2 regions of the Ruegeria sp. AL3 genome follow, and region 2 is predicted to be linked to the other one. Evidence: riboswitches for the same ligand, from Rfam matches in the RefSeq annotation. Region 2 holds a riboswitch; the other holds the start of a gene.
What was found. A riboswitch is a leader RNA that binds a small molecule or an ion and turns the genes downstream of it on or off. The one in region 2 is predicted to bind cobalamin.
Positions count from the first base shown of each region.

Region 1: it holds a riboswitch for cobalamin, as region 2 does, so the genes downstream of both, ACR3E6_RS16555 (DUF1636 family protein) here and ACR3E6_RS07520 (hypothetical protein) in region 2, are expected to answer to the same signal.

Region 1 covers NZ_JBQFJG010000002.1:35,447-43,229, forward strand. Annotated here, with positions in the region: gene ACR3E6_RS16530 (LacI family DNA-binding transcriptional regulator) at 1-19, shown strand, start outside; partial or broken gene ACR3E6_RS16535 (GH1 family beta-glucosidase) at 16-1,320, shown strand; gene ACR3E6_RS16540 (glucokinase) at 1,294-2,352, shown strand; gene ACR3E6_RS16545 (carbohydrate kinase family protein) at 2,384-3,310, shown strand; gene ACR3E6_RS16550 (D-lyxose/D-mannose family sugar isomerase) at 3,327-3,992, shown strand; cobalamin riboswitch at 4,092-4,288, shown strand; gene ACR3E6_RS16555 (DUF1636 family protein) at 4,387-4,743, shown strand; gene ACR3E6_RS16560 (ABC transporter ATP-binding protein) at 4,740-5,513, shown strand; gene ACR3E6_RS16565 (ABC transporter substrate-binding protein) at 5,530-6,480, shown strand; gene ACR3E6_RS16570 (FecCD family ABC transporter permease) at 6,482-7,492, shown strand; gene ACR3E6_RS16575 (inositol monophosphatase family protein) at 7,516-7,783, opposite strand, start outside.
Region 2 covers NZ_JBQFJG010000001.1:1,489,852-1,497,634, reverse strand. Annotated here, with positions in the region: gene ACR3E6_RS07540 (bifunctional 2',3'-cyclic-nucleotide 2'-phosphodiesterase/3'-nucleotidase) at 1-288, shown strand, start outside; RNA gene ffs (signal recognition particle sRNA small type) at 328-426, shown strand; gene rsgA (ribosome small subunit-dependent GTPase A) at 595-1,620, shown strand; gene ACR3E6_RS07525 (alpha/beta hydrolase family protein) at 1,660-2,580, opposite strand; cobalamin riboswitch at 2,651-2,872, shown strand; gene ACR3E6_RS07520 (hypothetical protein) at 2,964-3,371, shown strand; gene ACR3E6_RS07515 (protein-tyrosine phosphatase family protein) at 3,363-3,875, opposite strand; gene ACR3E6_RS07510 (DNA polymerase III subunit gamma/tau) at 4,047-5,810, shown strand; gene ACR3E6_RS07505 (YbaB/EbfC family nucleoid-associated protein) at 6,211-6,564, shown strand; gene recR (recombination mediator RecR) at 6,626-7,219, shown strand.

The DNA of each region.
Region 1 (7,783 bases), on a different contig from region 2:
CAACAGGGTGCAACCATGAAATACGCACGCGCTGACTTTCCCAAAGATTTTCTCTTTGGTGTTGCCACTTCTGCGTACCAGATTGAAGGCCACGCACAGGGCGGGGCGGGGCGAACTCATTGGGATACCTTTGCGGCGTCGCCAGGCAACGTGGTGCGCGGGGAAAACGGAGACGTCGCATGCGATCACCTGAACCGGTTCGAGCAGGATTTCGATCTGGTGCGCGAGGCCGGGTTTGACTGTTATCGTTTTTCAACCAGCTGGGCACGCGTACTGCCCGACGGGCGTGGTCAGGTCAATCAGGCAGGGTTGGATTATTATGACCGATTGGCGGACGCCCTGCTGGAGCGCGGTATCCGCCCCTGTGTGACGCTTTATCATTGGGAATTGCCGTCAGCGCTTGCGGATCAGGGGGGATGGTGCAATCGCGACATCGCGGATTGGTTCGCGGATTATACACAGGTCATCATGGGTCGGATCGGAGACCGGATGTTCAGTGCCGCGCCGATCAACGAACCCTGGTGCGTCAGTTGGCTGAGCCATTTTGAAGGCCACCATGCGCCCGGTCTGCGCGATATCCGCGCCGCGGCCCGGGCGATGCATCACGTTTTGTTGGCCCACGGGCGGGCCATTCAGACCATGCGCAGTCTTGGGATGAGCAATCTGGGTGCCGTGTTCAACCTCGAATGGTCCGAGCCCGCGGATGACAGCGCAGATGCGCGGCTTGCGGCAGATCGCTACGATGCGATCTACAACCGGTTCTTCCTTGGCGGTGTTTTCAACAAGGAATATCCCCAAATAGCCCTGGAGGGGTTGGAGCCGCACTTGCCCAAGAGCTGGCAGAACGACTTTGAAACCATCGGCACACAAGTCGATTGGTGCGGGTTGAACTACTATACCCGAAAGTTGATAGCCCCGGCGGACACCGCTTGGCCCAGCCTGCAAGAGGTTCCCGGACCGTTACCCAAAACGCAGATGGGATGGGAAATCGATCCCTCTGCCCTAACCCGCTTTCTTGTCAGAGCAAGGAAAGACTATACGGGCGCCCTGCCAATCTATATCACCGAAAACGGTATGGCGAGTGAGGAGCGCGTGCAGGACGATGATCGTATCGATTATCTCGACAAGCACCTTGCGGCCGTACTGGACGCTTTGGCACAAGGTGTTCCGGTGAATGGCTATTTTGTCTGGTCGCTGCTGGACAATTATGAATGGGCCTTCGGGTACGAGAAGAGGTTTGGACTGGTGGACGTGGATTTCGAAACACTTGCGAGAACGCCCAAAGCGTCTTTCATGGCGCTGAAATCCGCCCTGTCCGGGGGTCAGAGTGTCTCTCAGCCGTTAGCGCAACCATTCGGTGCCGTGCATGAGCATTGGAACCTGGTTGCGGATATCGGCGGTACGAACACACGTCTGGGCGTTGTTACGAACGGAGAATTGGCAGATCTTCGGAAACACCCGACGGGGACATTGGAAGATCTGCTCGAGGCGTTCCATGACCTCAGGGACGAGATCGGAACCAACCCACAGGCCGTCGTAGCAGCCGGAGCCGGGCCGGTCAGGGACGGAACGATTCAGTTGACCAACGCGAACCTGGATCTTTCGGAAACCGAGCTGACGAAAGCAACAGGAGCAGAGCGCACTTTTGTCATAAATGATTTCACCGCTGCGGCGTGGTCAGTGGCCGAGGTGACTCGGTCGGATGTTGCGGTCTTGCAGGGTCAGGAGGCGCCGCCCGCAGGCACACGGCTGGTTGTAGGGCCCGGAACCGGGCTTGGTGTTGGTGCTTTGCTTTTTTCCGAAGGCAGGTATCACACGGTCTCCGGCGAAGGCGGGCACGTGGGCCTGTACCCGCGCCATCGCGACGAAGTTGATATCTTTGAGGCGGCACGTCGCATCGCACCGGGCTGTTTCTTTGGCGACAGCCTGGCGCTGGAAGCAGAAATGTTCCTGAGCGGAACCGGCCTGCCGATCCTGTATCAGGCGGTTGAATTGGCAGCCGGTCAGGCGCGGTCTCAGGCGCGCTCTGCAAAGGAAATTCTGAACGATGCCCGCAACGGTACCGATCTGGTCGCCGAAAAAGCCGCGCAGATTTTTACCACCCATCTGGGTGCTTTGATGGGTGATCTGGCGGTCACCTTGATGCCAGAGGGAGGCGTTTTCCTCGTCGGCGGCGTTGCCGAGAAAAACCGCTGGCTATTCAGCGACAACTTCAAGGATGCGTTCAACGGCGGCGGCCGCTTCAGCGACTTGCGCCGCTCCCTGAACCTTTACGTGTCTGAACAGGCAGAGTTCGGGATCATCGGCGCAAACAACTTCTGCAAGAACGCGCTGAGACAGCAACCAGACTGACCGAATTCTCTGTACCAAGAAGGAACAAGACATGATCCTGTGCTGTGGTGAAGCGCTGATAGATATGATTTCAGAACCGACCGCGTCGGGCGCAATTGGTTTTGTGCCACATACTGGTGGTGCAGTTCTGAACACAGCCGTCGCGATGGGACGTCTGGGTGTTCCGGTTGGGATGCTGACAGGTTTGTCATCGGACATGTTCGGCCAGCAACTGATCGATGCGCTGAAAGCGAGCCATGTGGACACGACACATGTCATCATCTCGGACCGCCCTACCACGCTTGCCTTTGTGCAGCTCTCGGATGGACACGCGTCTTACAGCTTTGTTGATGAAAACACCGCAGGCCGGATGTTGCTGCCCGAGGACATGCCCGATCAGCTTCCCGCTGTCTCTGCCCTGTATCTCGGCGGAATCAGCCTTGCGTGTGAACCTTGCGCAGATGCATATGCCGCCCTTCTGCACCGCCACGGTTCCGACCGTGCGGTGATGCTGGACCCGAATATTCGCCCGGATTTCATCAAGGATCAAACCCGGTTTCGGACGCGTTTGAACCGCATGATCTCGCGTGCGGATATCGTAAAGGTTTCAGACGAGGACCTGGATTGGATTATTCCGGGCGCTGAATCCGAAGCCGCGAAAGCGTCTGTGCTGTTGCAGGCGGGTCCTTCCGTTGTCATCGTCACGCGCGGCAGTGACGGGGCGCACGGTTACCTGGCGGATGGTTCCGAAGTTTCGGTTCCCGTGAAACCCGTTGAAGTGGTCGATACGATCGGCGCAGGTGACACGTTCAACGCCGGCGTTCTGACCGAGCTCAGCCGCGCAGGGCATCTGACCAAGTCAGGTCTTCGCGGATTGACGGTTGAAAGCCTGCAAGCAGCCATGGAACTGGGCGCTGACGTGGCGGCCGTGACCGTTTCCCGAGCCGGGGCAGAACCCCCCTGGGCGCACGAACTTTGATCTGTGGGACGGCATGATGAAACGATCCGAAATCAACCGTATCAAGACCCGGGCACAGGCGTTCATTCAGTCCTTCGGTGCCGTGTTGCCACCCTTTGCGGATTGGTCGCCCGAGAAAATGCGCAGCCCTCTGGCCGAAACGATCCGCAGCCGCGGGCTGGGATGGGACATTACCGATTACGCCCAGGGCCGTTTTGATGAACTTGGACTGTTTCTATTCACTTTGCGCAATGGTGAGGCGAAGGATCTGAAATCCGGGCGCGGGATGCTCTATGCGGAAAAACTGTTGATCTCGAAAGAAAATCAGCTTTCTCCGATGCACCGGCATATCATCAAGGCAGAAGACATCATCAACCGGGGCGGCGGCGATCTCGTTCTGGAAATCCATGCGTCGGATCCAAACGGTGGCGTCGACCGCGACAACCCGGTGACGGTCCCAAGCGATGCCTGCCCTGTAACCTTGCAACCCGAAGAGCACTTGCGGCTGAAGCCGGGGCAAAGCGTAACTCTGATGCCCGGCATCTGGCACGCTTTCTGGGCCGAGCGCGGCGATTGCCTTATTGGCGAGGTATCGACCGTGAATGACGACCGTACGGACAATGTGTTTGAAAAGCCAATCCCACGGTTTTCAAAGGTTGAGGAAGATACCGAACCGGATTTTCTTCTTGTATCAGACTATTGACACCGTTCGGTCCGGGCTGGCGCACCAGGATCGCTGGCTCAACCGTTGCAATTCCGTCCACCACCCTTTCGCCTGCCGCTTGACAAGTCAGGCGTAGCCGGACTAGCTGAGCGGGATGGTTCCGTAAGGGATGAAAATGGGAACACGGTGCGGCGCTGGAATGTGCCAAGTCCGTGACTGCCCCCGCAACTGTAAGCGGTGAGCGACGCCACTTCACCACTGACCCAAAAGGGTTGGGAAGGTCGGCCGAGCAACGACCCGCAAGTCAGGAGACCTGCCATCACACTATGAACCAACCCGAGGCGGGGCGTCTCGGAAGGAGGCTTGATGGCGCGTTTGCGTAATATCCGGGTATGTGCCCTCTGTCTGCATCTGGCAAACGACGGAGAAGGCAATGACCTGCTATTCTGATCACTACGTTCTGATCTGTTCAACATGTCAGGGGACGATGTCTGCCGAAGCCGCACAAGACGCGCTGGATGCCCGGTTGCCTGACGGTTTTGAAACCCGAATGGTGGCCTGCATGGCAGGTTGTGAACGGGCCATGACCGTCGGATTTCAGGCCCCGGGCAAAGCGCAGTACCTGTTTGGCGATATCACGACATCCCGCGATCTGTCTGCCTTGGTCGAATTTGCGATCCAGTTCGGCGACAGCGACAACGGCTGGACCAGTGCCTCGGACCGCCCCCCTGCCCTTTTCGCAAAGACCTTATCGCGAATTCCCGCGTTGCCTTTCGGGGGGTCATCATGAGTTTTCTGATTGCAGAGAATTTGGAATACTACGCGCTCAATGGCGACATCCTGTTGCAGGATGTGTCCTTTCGTCTGGAAGAAGGATCAATTCTGGCAATCGCCGGGCCGAACGGCGCCGGCAAAACCACTCTGCTGAAACTGCTGTGCGGGATTGAACGGATTGCGTTGGGCGATGTTTGGATAGAAGGACAAAGCCTTCGGACCCTGTCCGCCCGCCGACGTGCCCGCTCCATTGCTGTGGTCGGGCAGCAGGAAATGCCCGACGGGCGGATGCGCCTGCAAGACTACGTTGCGCTGGGGCAAATCCCGATTCAGGGCGAACGTTCGGTGGCTCAGCACAGGGCTGATCTTGAACGGGTGCTGACGACGACCGAGCTGTTGCATTTTGCCAACAAAACTATGGGTCAACTGTCCGGCGGAGAACGTCAGCGCGCACATATCGCGCGCGCGCTGGCCCAGAACCCGTCCTTGCTGTTTCTGGACGAGCCAACCAACCATCTGGACCCCGATGCCAAGGGGCACATGCTGTCTCTGGTCGCTGATCTGGGGGTAACGGTCGTCATGATCGTCCATGATCTGGTCATGATCCCGGAATTCGCCACCCATGTGGCGTTGATGAAAGCCACGCGCCTGACGGGGTTCGGGCCTGTTGGCGAAGTTCTGACCCCAGACCGGGTAAGTGAGACATTCGGCGTGGATTATCTGTGCTTTCAGCACGAAGGCCGCATGATCCCCGCACTGGACATCCGAAAACGGAAATTGTCATAATAACAGGAGCTTACATATGATGCAGAAACTCTGGCCGGTGGTTGTCTTCGCTGGCTTGGCAGGTGGCGTGGCAGCGGAAGCCGTCACCGTGGACAATTGCGGCGAACCGCTGGTTTTTGACTCGGCGCCGGAACGTCTGGTCGTGCATGATATGAACATGGCGGATATGGCCTTTGCACTCGGCCTTCAGGACAAGATCGTGGGACTTACCGGGATTTCGGGCTGGTACAAAACCAGCCCTGACTTTGATGCTCAGCGCGGCGACATCCCAGAGCTTGCCCCCAAATACCCGACGATTGAAAACCTTGTGGCCGTCGAACCTGATCTGTTTTTTGCCGGTTGGTACTATGGCATGAAACCCGGCGGAGATGTCACGCCCGACACGCTGGAACCCTTTGGTATCAAGACCATGATCCTGACCGAAAGCTGCGTGCATCTGGACGAGGATCGCCCCGAAGCCAGCATGAACCTGTTGTTTGATGACGTTCTGCGCCTGGGCAAGGTCATGCAGGTCGAAGACAAGGCCGAGGCGCTGGTTGCCGGCTGGAAGGACAAGTTGTCCGCCATTCAAGCAAAAACAGCCGATCTGGAAAAGCCGCGGGTATTCCTGTTGGACGGACCGGCCGATGCTCCGTTTACCGCCGGCAAGTTCGCCATTCCCGATGCGATGATCGCAGCCGCTGGCGGTGAGAACGCAACTCATGATCTGGATACCAGCTGGGGCCGCACGTCGTGGGAAGCTGTGGCAGCGGCTAACCCGGAATTTCTGGTGCTGCTCGACTATCAGTCCGGCAACGGCGCAGAGGACACTTTCCAGTTCCTCAAGGATCACCCGGTGATGTCACAAACGGACGCGGTAAAGAACGAGCGCTGGATTGGCCTGCGTTACGAAGAGCTGACTCCCGGCCCGGCAAATATCGAGGCGATCGAGAAGATGGCACAGGCGATGCACCCGGAGACCAACTGATATGGTCCAATTGGGCCGTTTGATAGTGCTGGGGGCGGTTGTTCTGACCGCCCTTTTGCTGTTGTCGATCGTCTATGGGACCACCCCAATCCCCGTGCGCGAAGTCTTTTCGGCCATCGGCCTCGGAACCGGTATGGTGGAAGGAGACATGTCGCCCTTGCACCGGATCGTCTTCGACCTTCGCCTGCCCCGCGCCCTGTTTGCCGCCGTGATTGGTGCGGGGCTGGGCGTCGTTGGTGTCGTTCTGCAAACAACGACGCGAAACGATCTGGCAGATCCGTTTCTGTTCGGTCTGTCCTCGGGTGCTGCTGCCGGCGCCGTTCTGGTGATCACCGTCACAGGGGATGTCCTGGGAATCTGGACGTTGCCGCTGGCAGCATTTTGCGGTGGCCTGATCGCGTCCGGCATTGTTCTGGCGCTGGTTCAGGGCTTGCGTACGAGCGCACCCGAAAAACTGATCCTGGCTGGCCTGGCGGTGTCCTTTCTGTTTTCCGCAATCACCAACTACCTTATTTTCTCCGGCGACAATCGCGCGGCTCATTCGGTGATATTCTGGATGCTTGGCGGCCTGGGACTGGCAAGATGGGAAACATTCCCGCTTGTCCTGATCGGACTGGGCCTGATCCTGAGCTATTCACTTTATCGCAGTCGGTGGCTTGACGCGCTGCTGACCGGGGATTTCACAGCCTCGTCACTGGGTATTCCCGTTCAAGGTCTGCGGTTCAGCATGTTTTTCGTTGCCGCTTTGGCGACGGCCAGTTTCGTTTCAGTTGCCGGTGTCATCGGCTTTGTCGGGCTGATGGTGCCTCATATTGCACGCGGCATCGCCGGTACTCTGCACCGAAACCTGCTGATTGTCTCGGCGATCGTGGGCGCGATTCTGCTGACATTGTCCGATATCTTGTCACGCCTTCTTCTGGCCCCGCAGGAGTTGCCCGTCGGAATCGTCACAACGTCAATAGGATCACTTTTTGTCTTTTTGTATTTGTTCAAATCTGATCGCGGAAGCTAGTTTTCCAAGGTTGCGCAACACTGTCATTTCTCAGCATTGATGAGGTCAAGCAGTTCAGCATGCAGTTCAGGGGTTGCGGCGGAAACGACCGCGCCATCTGAATCGAGGGCCAACGCATGCCCGTGCCAATCGGTCATCACTCCGCCAGCAGCCGTGATCAGAGGTGAAAGCGCCAGATAGTCATAAGGTTGCAGATCGTAATCCACCACAGCATCGACATGGCCCGAAGCAAGCAAGGCATGGGGGTAACAATCATAGGCAAATCGGCGCGTCTGCCCTGCATTCATCAAC
Region 2 (7,783 bases):
CGCGCAAGCGGAGGCGGACATTTCCCGCATGTGTCATCGGCCCCTGCCATAGATCTGCCCCCGCTGGATATCCGGGACATTTTGCGGGATTACATGACGCACCGCCTGCCACCCGACCCATTGGCCCGGCAACCTTATCCGTTCTCGCTGATGCCGAAATCGGGGATGAAGACCATTCTTCGGACAGGGCCCGGTGCTTTGAAATATGTCGACGAATTGAACAGGTTCGCCCCCAAGATTCTGGAACCTGACAAACAGGGTTTTGCGCGCATTCGCCTGACGCTCTGACGGGTTGTCTTTTGCCGAAGCCTTCCCTATATCCAGAGTCGAGAGGTTGGCGCGGGCGAGCGCCTCGCCAACCTGGTCAGGTCCGGAAGGAAGCAGCCACAACGAGCCCCGCTTGGGTCGATGTCCAACCTCTCACTTTATGAACCTTAATGAACCTTGGCCGCAGGAGGGCTTTATGATTGTAGCAAAGACCCTTCGGGCAGCACGGTTCTGACCTCACGGTATCAACTGACTGCCTGAACACATGACCCGGGGATGAGCGATTGCCATCCGTCGGGAGTGCTGTTTCTGACGACAGGCAGACCAATGTTTCTTACACTTTCGGACCTGGGATGGTCCTCTCACTTTGCTGCGCAACACGCGGCTTATCCTTCCTGCACACCTTTTCGCATCACTTCCGTTCATCGGGACCGCCTGATCGGGCTGAACCCGGATGGTGAAGTCCCGTTGCTGACCCTTGATCAGTCAACCGGCACCTATGCCGTTGGCGACTGGGTTCTCACCGACGACGACAAACGCGTGCGCCATTTGCTCGACCGGCGCAGCCTGCTGCACCGGCGCGCCGCCGGAACAGGTGCCGCGACGCAACTGATCGCAGCCAATGTCGATGTGCTGATCATCGTCAGTTCCTGCAATGCCGATTTCAATCTGCCCCGGCTGGAACGATATCTGGCGCTTGCGCATCAGGCCGGGTGTTACCCGGTCGTCGTTCTGACGAAGGCCGACAAATCGGCGGACCCTGACAGTTTCTCGGGACAGGTACAATCATTGGACCCGTTCCTGACGGTTCTGGCGATCAACGCGCTGGACCCGGCAGAGGTTGAAAAGGTTCTGTCCTGGTGCCCCAAAAGCCAGACCGGAGCGCTGGTTGGCTCGTCGGGCGTTGGCAAGACGACGCTTGCCAATACCATGACCGATCAGGATCTCGCCACCTCGGACATTCGCGAGGATGACGCGCGGGGCCGGCACACGACGACCGCTCGGGCACTGCACCGGATGCGCAACGGCGGCTGGTTGATCGATACACCCGGTATGCGCGCGTTGCGCCTGCTGGACGCTCAGGACGGGATCGACGACGTTTTCTCGGACCTTGCCGCGTTGAGCCGGGACTGCCGTTTTTCGGATTGCCAGCACAACTCCGAGCCCGGATGTGCCGTGCAAAAGGCGATCAGCCACGGCACGCTTGACCCGGCTCGATTGGACCGGTGGCGCAAGCTTCGGCGCGAAGATCAGCGCAACTCAGAAACTGTCGCGCAGTCCCGGGCGCGGGACAAAGCGTTCGGCAAGATGGTCCGTGGCGTCATGAAGGAAAAGAAGCTTCGTAACCGGTGATGGCAGGACGGTGCCCGGCCCGTCCTGCGCCGCGTCTGGTCAGGCGATCAGTCGCGGCCAAACCGCTGCGTTGCGCCGGGCAAATGCTCCGATGTGTCCAACCTCAGGCAACCCGAAATCGGCGGGGCTCAGCAGGTGACGGTTGGCATCGGGGCCGTATAGTTCCGCAAGCCGCCAAACCGCTTCCGGCGGCACCATCTGGTCGTCCTCGAAGGTGAGCAAATCCACGGGCGTTCCAGAATCCTTCCACTGCGCCGCAGGTAACTCATGCCCGATTTCAGGCACATAATTCAAAGGCGCGGTACACCATTTGCGCCACTGCCAATAGACCGATGCCGGCAGGTCCGAGCCAAACCCGATCGCCTTTCCGGGAAGGTAGCCAAGGGCTCGGGCCAAAAGCGGAGCATGGCCGTACCAGAACAACCCCGCCAAACCCCGATAGGGCCACGGATGGTCGCTTAGGGTCACAAGCCCCGAACACACACAGATCATCCGGTCAATCAGATCGATATCCGGTTGCACAGGCCCCAACATCGCGCCGACGGAATGGCCGATGGTCCAGTGTTTCGCATTCGGGTATCGCCGACGCATTTCCGCCCGTGCCGCGGGCATGTCGATCAAGGCCCAATCCGCCATGGTCGCACGCGAGTCTTTCAGGCGGCCGGTCAAGGAATGCCCATAATCGCGATAGTCATAGGTCAGGCAGGCCATACCCTTCTCAGCGGCAAGCCATCGTGCGAAATGACGGTAATAATCACGCGGCACACCCGTTGCACTGTTCAGCACGACGACGATTTCGGGCGAAGTCAGCGGGCTATACAATCGGGCGGACAGTGTTTTCTGCCCGGAAGGAAAGCGAAACTCCTCGGTCAATACCGTTTGCTCTGTATCCAACATGATCTCTTGCTTTTCGCTTGGTAAATCCGGTTTCCGAACCTCGACACCCTCGACATTATGCATGAACCTACATCGTATCCAGCATGACCAAGCGTCCGGCCAAAAGATCGGCTTGACTCGATGCGTACTCAAACGCTAGCGGTTGTGTGATGGTTTCCGGCCTCCACAAGGGGTCGGGATGAAAAGGGAACACGGTGCGGTAATGTCTGGTCATGCAGGCAACAACCAAATCCGCGACTGCCCCCGCAACTGTAAACGGTAAGCGATGCCAAAACACCACTGGCCCCAAAGGCTGGGAAGGTCGGCAAAGCGATGACCCGCAAGTCAGGAGACCTGCCATCGGAAACGAAACCGAAACTCGGACGGGGTGTCCGGGCAGGTCCTGACGGCATCACGCTGTCCCACCTGTCCCAAATATCCTGTCCACCACGCGCGGAGGGCGCAGGATGATCTGGAAGACAAAGACACATGAATTCAGTGCAACAGTATGTCAGCGGACGGGCAAAACCTGTCCCGCTTTGGCGCGGCTGGCGCGCTCGATATCCGAAGCCATGGCCCAGGCGACCTCGGCCACAAGTGACGATTTCGAGATTGAGGGCAGCAGCGAGCTGTCACATTGCAGCGAAGGATGTCATGCAATTTTCCGCGCGCAATCAGACCGCATTCGTGTCTTTTGCGGGACGCAGCCCGAAACCGCGATTGAGCCGCTGAACGGCTATGCCGACCTGATCTTCGGAAACACGTTCAGTGCGATGCCATCCGGCGTCGTGAAAACCCCACCCTGCGCGATGATCGAAGTTTCCACGATCCGGCCTCGAAAACCTGCTTGCGCGCCCGCGCAGATTTCAATCTGAGTCCAGACTGACCTGTGCCTGGGCACGCCGAGAGGCCCAGGCCAGTTGCGCATCCGTTTCGACGGCGCAAGGGCGCACCGCCCGCAATCGTTGCAGCGCCGTGTCCGCGCCTTCGCCGCATTCGACCATCAGCCGCAGGACAATCATACCTGACCTGCCACAGCCCCCGCGGCAGTGTACCAATACGCGACCTCCGCCGGACAGCGCGTGCCGGGCCGCGGCGCTGACGGACGGCCACGCGTCATCAATCGCTTTTGTCGGCGCTCCGAAATCTTCGATCGGCAGGTGAACCCATCGGCTGGCGCGGCTTTGAATATCGCTTCCAAATTCCTGCGCCCCGTCCTGAAGCATTTCGACATCCGTCGTCATCGAAACAACAAGCCCCGGCTGCCAGGCTGCGATCATATCCAGATCGCTGGAGTAATCTCCGCCGCGTCCGGGCATCGAGGTCAGCGCCAGCGTTCCGCCACCGACTTGCAGGGCGTAGATCACCAACTGCGACATGAATCCTGTCCTCCCCAAAGAACTCTATACAAAAATGAGCCATTAAATCCGCTGATGCAGTTTAGTGCGAAAGCGACTCGTTTCTAAATCAAAAATCATCGTGCCACGCTGTGGACGCGGGCAACGGTGGCCACTACGCTGTGCCCAAGCACCGAATCCCAACGAGAAGACATGACAGACAGCTCCAGCCCCGCCTATCAGGTTCTCGCCCGCAAATATCGCCCGGAAACCTTTGCCGATCTGGTGGGTCAGGATGCCATGGTGCGCACCCTGAAAAACGCGTTCGCGGCCGACCGGATCGCGCAGGCCTTCATCATGACCGGTATTCGCGGCACCGGCAAAACCACGACCGCAAGGATCATCGCCAAGGGGATGAACTGCATCGGACCCGACGGAACCGGTGGCCCCACGACCGAACCCTGCGGTCAGTGTGAACATTGTGTCGCCATCATGGAAGGCCGCCATGTAGACGTGATGGAGATGGACGCCGCCAGCCGTACGGGCGTCAACGACATCCGCGAGATCATTGACAGTGTCCGCTATCGCGCCGCCAGCGCGCGTTACAAGATTTATATCATCGACGAGGTTCATATGCTCTCGACCAGTGCGTTCAACGCGCTGCTCAAGACGTTGGAAGAACCGCCCGCGCATGTGAAGTTCATCTTCGCAACCACTGAAATCCGCAAAGTCCCTGTCACTGTGCTGTCCCGCTGCCAGCGTTTCGACCTGCGCCGGATCGAACCCGAAGACATGATTGGCCTGCTGCGCAAGATCGCCGAAGCGGAAAACGCCCAGATCGCCGAAGACGCGCTGGCGCTGATCACCCGAGCAGCGGAAGGATCGGCCCGGGATGCGACCTCGTTGCTGGATCAGGCGATTTCGCATGGGGCTGGCGAGACGACCGCCGATCAGGTCCGTGCAATGCTTGGACTGGCAGACCGTGGCCGGGTTCTGGACCTTATGGATATGATCCTGCGCGGCGATGCCGCCGGAGCACTTACCGAGTTGAGCGGCCAATACGCCGAAGGCGCAGACCCGCTGGCGGTGCTGCGCGATCTGGCCGAGATCACGCATTGGGTGTCCGTCGTGAAGATCACGCCTGACGCGGCGCAGGATCCGACGGTTTCTCCGGATGAACGGACCCGGGGCCAACACATGGCCGAGGCTCTGCCGATGCGGGTTCTGACCCGGATGTGGCAAATGCTGCTGAAGGCGCTCGAGGAAGTCTCGGCTGCGCCCAACGCCATGATGGCCGCTGAAATGGCCGTTATTCGCCTGACCCATGTGGCGGATTTGCCCAGCCCCGAAGAGCTGATCAAACGGTTGCAAGATGCCCCGCCACCGCCGCCGGGCGGGCCCAATGGCGGCGTTTCGATATCCCGACCGGGCGCCGGTCCGGCGCCGGCTGGCGCGACCCATCCACCTGCCTACGCGCCGTCCCCTCGCGGTTCCGGTGGCGCACCGGTTGCAGCCCTGGCGCAGGATGCCCAGACGGCCCTTGCCCATTACCCGACCTTCGACCACGTGGTGGAACTGATCCGGACCAATCGCGACGTAAAGTTGCTGGTCGAGGTGGAAAACGGCGTGCGCCTCGTCTCCTATCAACCCGGACGAATCGAATTCACACCCGCCACCCAGGCACCGGCGGATCTGGCGCCACGACTGGGCACTGCCTTGCAACGCTGGACAGGAAATCGGTGGGCTGTCTCGATCGTCTCGGACGGAGAAGCCCCCACGATTGCAGAAGTCAGGGATGAGGCCGAGCTCGCACTGAAATCCGAGGCCGAACAACATCCTTTGGTGCAGGCGGTACTGGCGCAATTCCCAAAGGCGAAAATCACTAGGATCGAAACGCCGGAGCAACGCGCCGCCAAGGTCGAGACCGAAGCGCTTCCCGAGGTGGAAGACGAGTGGGACCCGTTCGAGGAAGACTGACCCCGCGGCCCGTCACCCCCCGTTTCAAACGAAGCTGACCGAGGTTTCGATCGAACACATCCGCCAGCATGTCTCAGATCGTTTGTTGCGACATCGGCCAGCGGATGGCGGCCCGTGACAATTCTGATCCGAATGCCGCGTAGCCATTCGAACCCCGCCCAGATTTTCTGTGTTCCGTGCAATCAGTCTCGGCAGCAGACCATATGCGCGCCAAGGACGATCTGCGCTTGTCGGGCCTGCTGGCAAATATGGTGTCGCAGATGGTTAGCACGTTCCTGCTGACGCCTGCGCTGATCAACATGCCGACCGGAACGGATGAGCCTCCGACCGGCGGGAGAACCCTTGTGCCATGTCGCTGCTGCCCGTATCTAGAGCGCAAACGGAGACACAGGAGAATACTATGCTGAAAGGACTCGGCGGGCTTGGCGGTCTGGGCGACATGGCCAAGATGATGAAATCCGCGCAGGACCTGCAAACCAAGATGACCGAAATGCAGGAAGAGCTGAACAACATGATGGTTGTCGGCGAATCCGGTGCAGGCCTGGTCAAGGCAACGGCGACGGCCAAGGGTGAACTCAAAGGTCTGGATATCGACCCTTCCATCTTCAACGGCGATGACAAGGAAGTGGTCGAAGACCTGATCCTGGCCGCCATCAAGGATGCGCAGACCAAGGCAACCGAACGTTCGCAGGCTGAAATGGCCAAGCTGACCGAAAGCATGGGCCTGCCCAAAGACATCAAGCTGCCGTTCTGAGCTTCATCTTTTCCCAAATACTCCCGCCGGAGGCTCCCTCCGGCGCAATGCAGGATTGGCCATGAGTTCGAACAGCGACATCGACAACCTGATCGACCTGATGGCCAAACTGCCGGGCCTGGGCCCGCGCTCGGCCCGCCGCGCGGTTCTGCACCTGATCCGCAAACGCGCCCTGCTGCTGACGCCCCTCTCGGACGCGATGCAACAAGTGGCCGCCACCGCCCGCGAATGCCTGAACTGCGGCAATGTCGGCACCACCGATATCTGCGACATCTGCAATAGCGAGGCCCGAGCGACCGGCGAGCTGTGCGTGGTCGAAGACGTCGCCGACCTCTGGGCGATGGAGCGTGCCGGAGTGTTCAAAGGGCGCTATCACGTTCTGGGCGGCACGCTGTCGGCGCTGGACGGTGTCGGCCCCGACGAGCTGCGCATTCCCCGCCTCAAGGACCGGGTTGTGGCCGAAGGAATTTCCGAAGTCATCCTGGCGCTGAACGCCACCGTCGATGGCCAGACCACCGCCCACTACATCGCCGATCAGCTTGAGGGGCAGGTCCGCCTGACTTCGCTGGCGCAGGGTGTGCCGATTGGCGGCGAACTCGATTATCTGGACGACGGGACGATCACGGCCGCGCTGCGGGCGCGGAAGGAACTGTAGCTCTAACTTACCGGTTCTTTTTTCGCGAGGCCTTTGCGCTAGGCGGTGCCAGCGCAACGCACGATGCACGCTCAAGTATCGCGGTAACTAGCTTGACAGCTGTACAGTTATTGGATGAGTTTCTTTCTGTTAATTCCACGGATTATCAAACACGATGAAACACTTAGCGTTTTTTTGCAATTATTGGTGCTTTCGCCTCGCCCTTGGCCGCTGAAACTCTCTACTTATTCGAAGACACGCACGATTTACCGCCGCCATACAAACAATAGTGGAGCGCAATTCCAGAAGACAATAGGTATGATGAACAAACACACAGACACGTCTATGTTCGCGGTGAAGGTAAGTATGGCGATTTTTTCGGCGTTCTATACGTTGATTGCATTAACCCTGAATACTCCGAATGGTTAGCTGTCGGAGGATCGCTGAATTCAGAAGACGTTCCAAACCAGGCAATTGTTAACCTGAGACTTGAGATCTGTTCCAACGGCGAGGAGACCTGACACGGCGCGCGGGAAATTAATGGATTGTCTAACTTCTACAACAATTTACAATGACATGAATAGA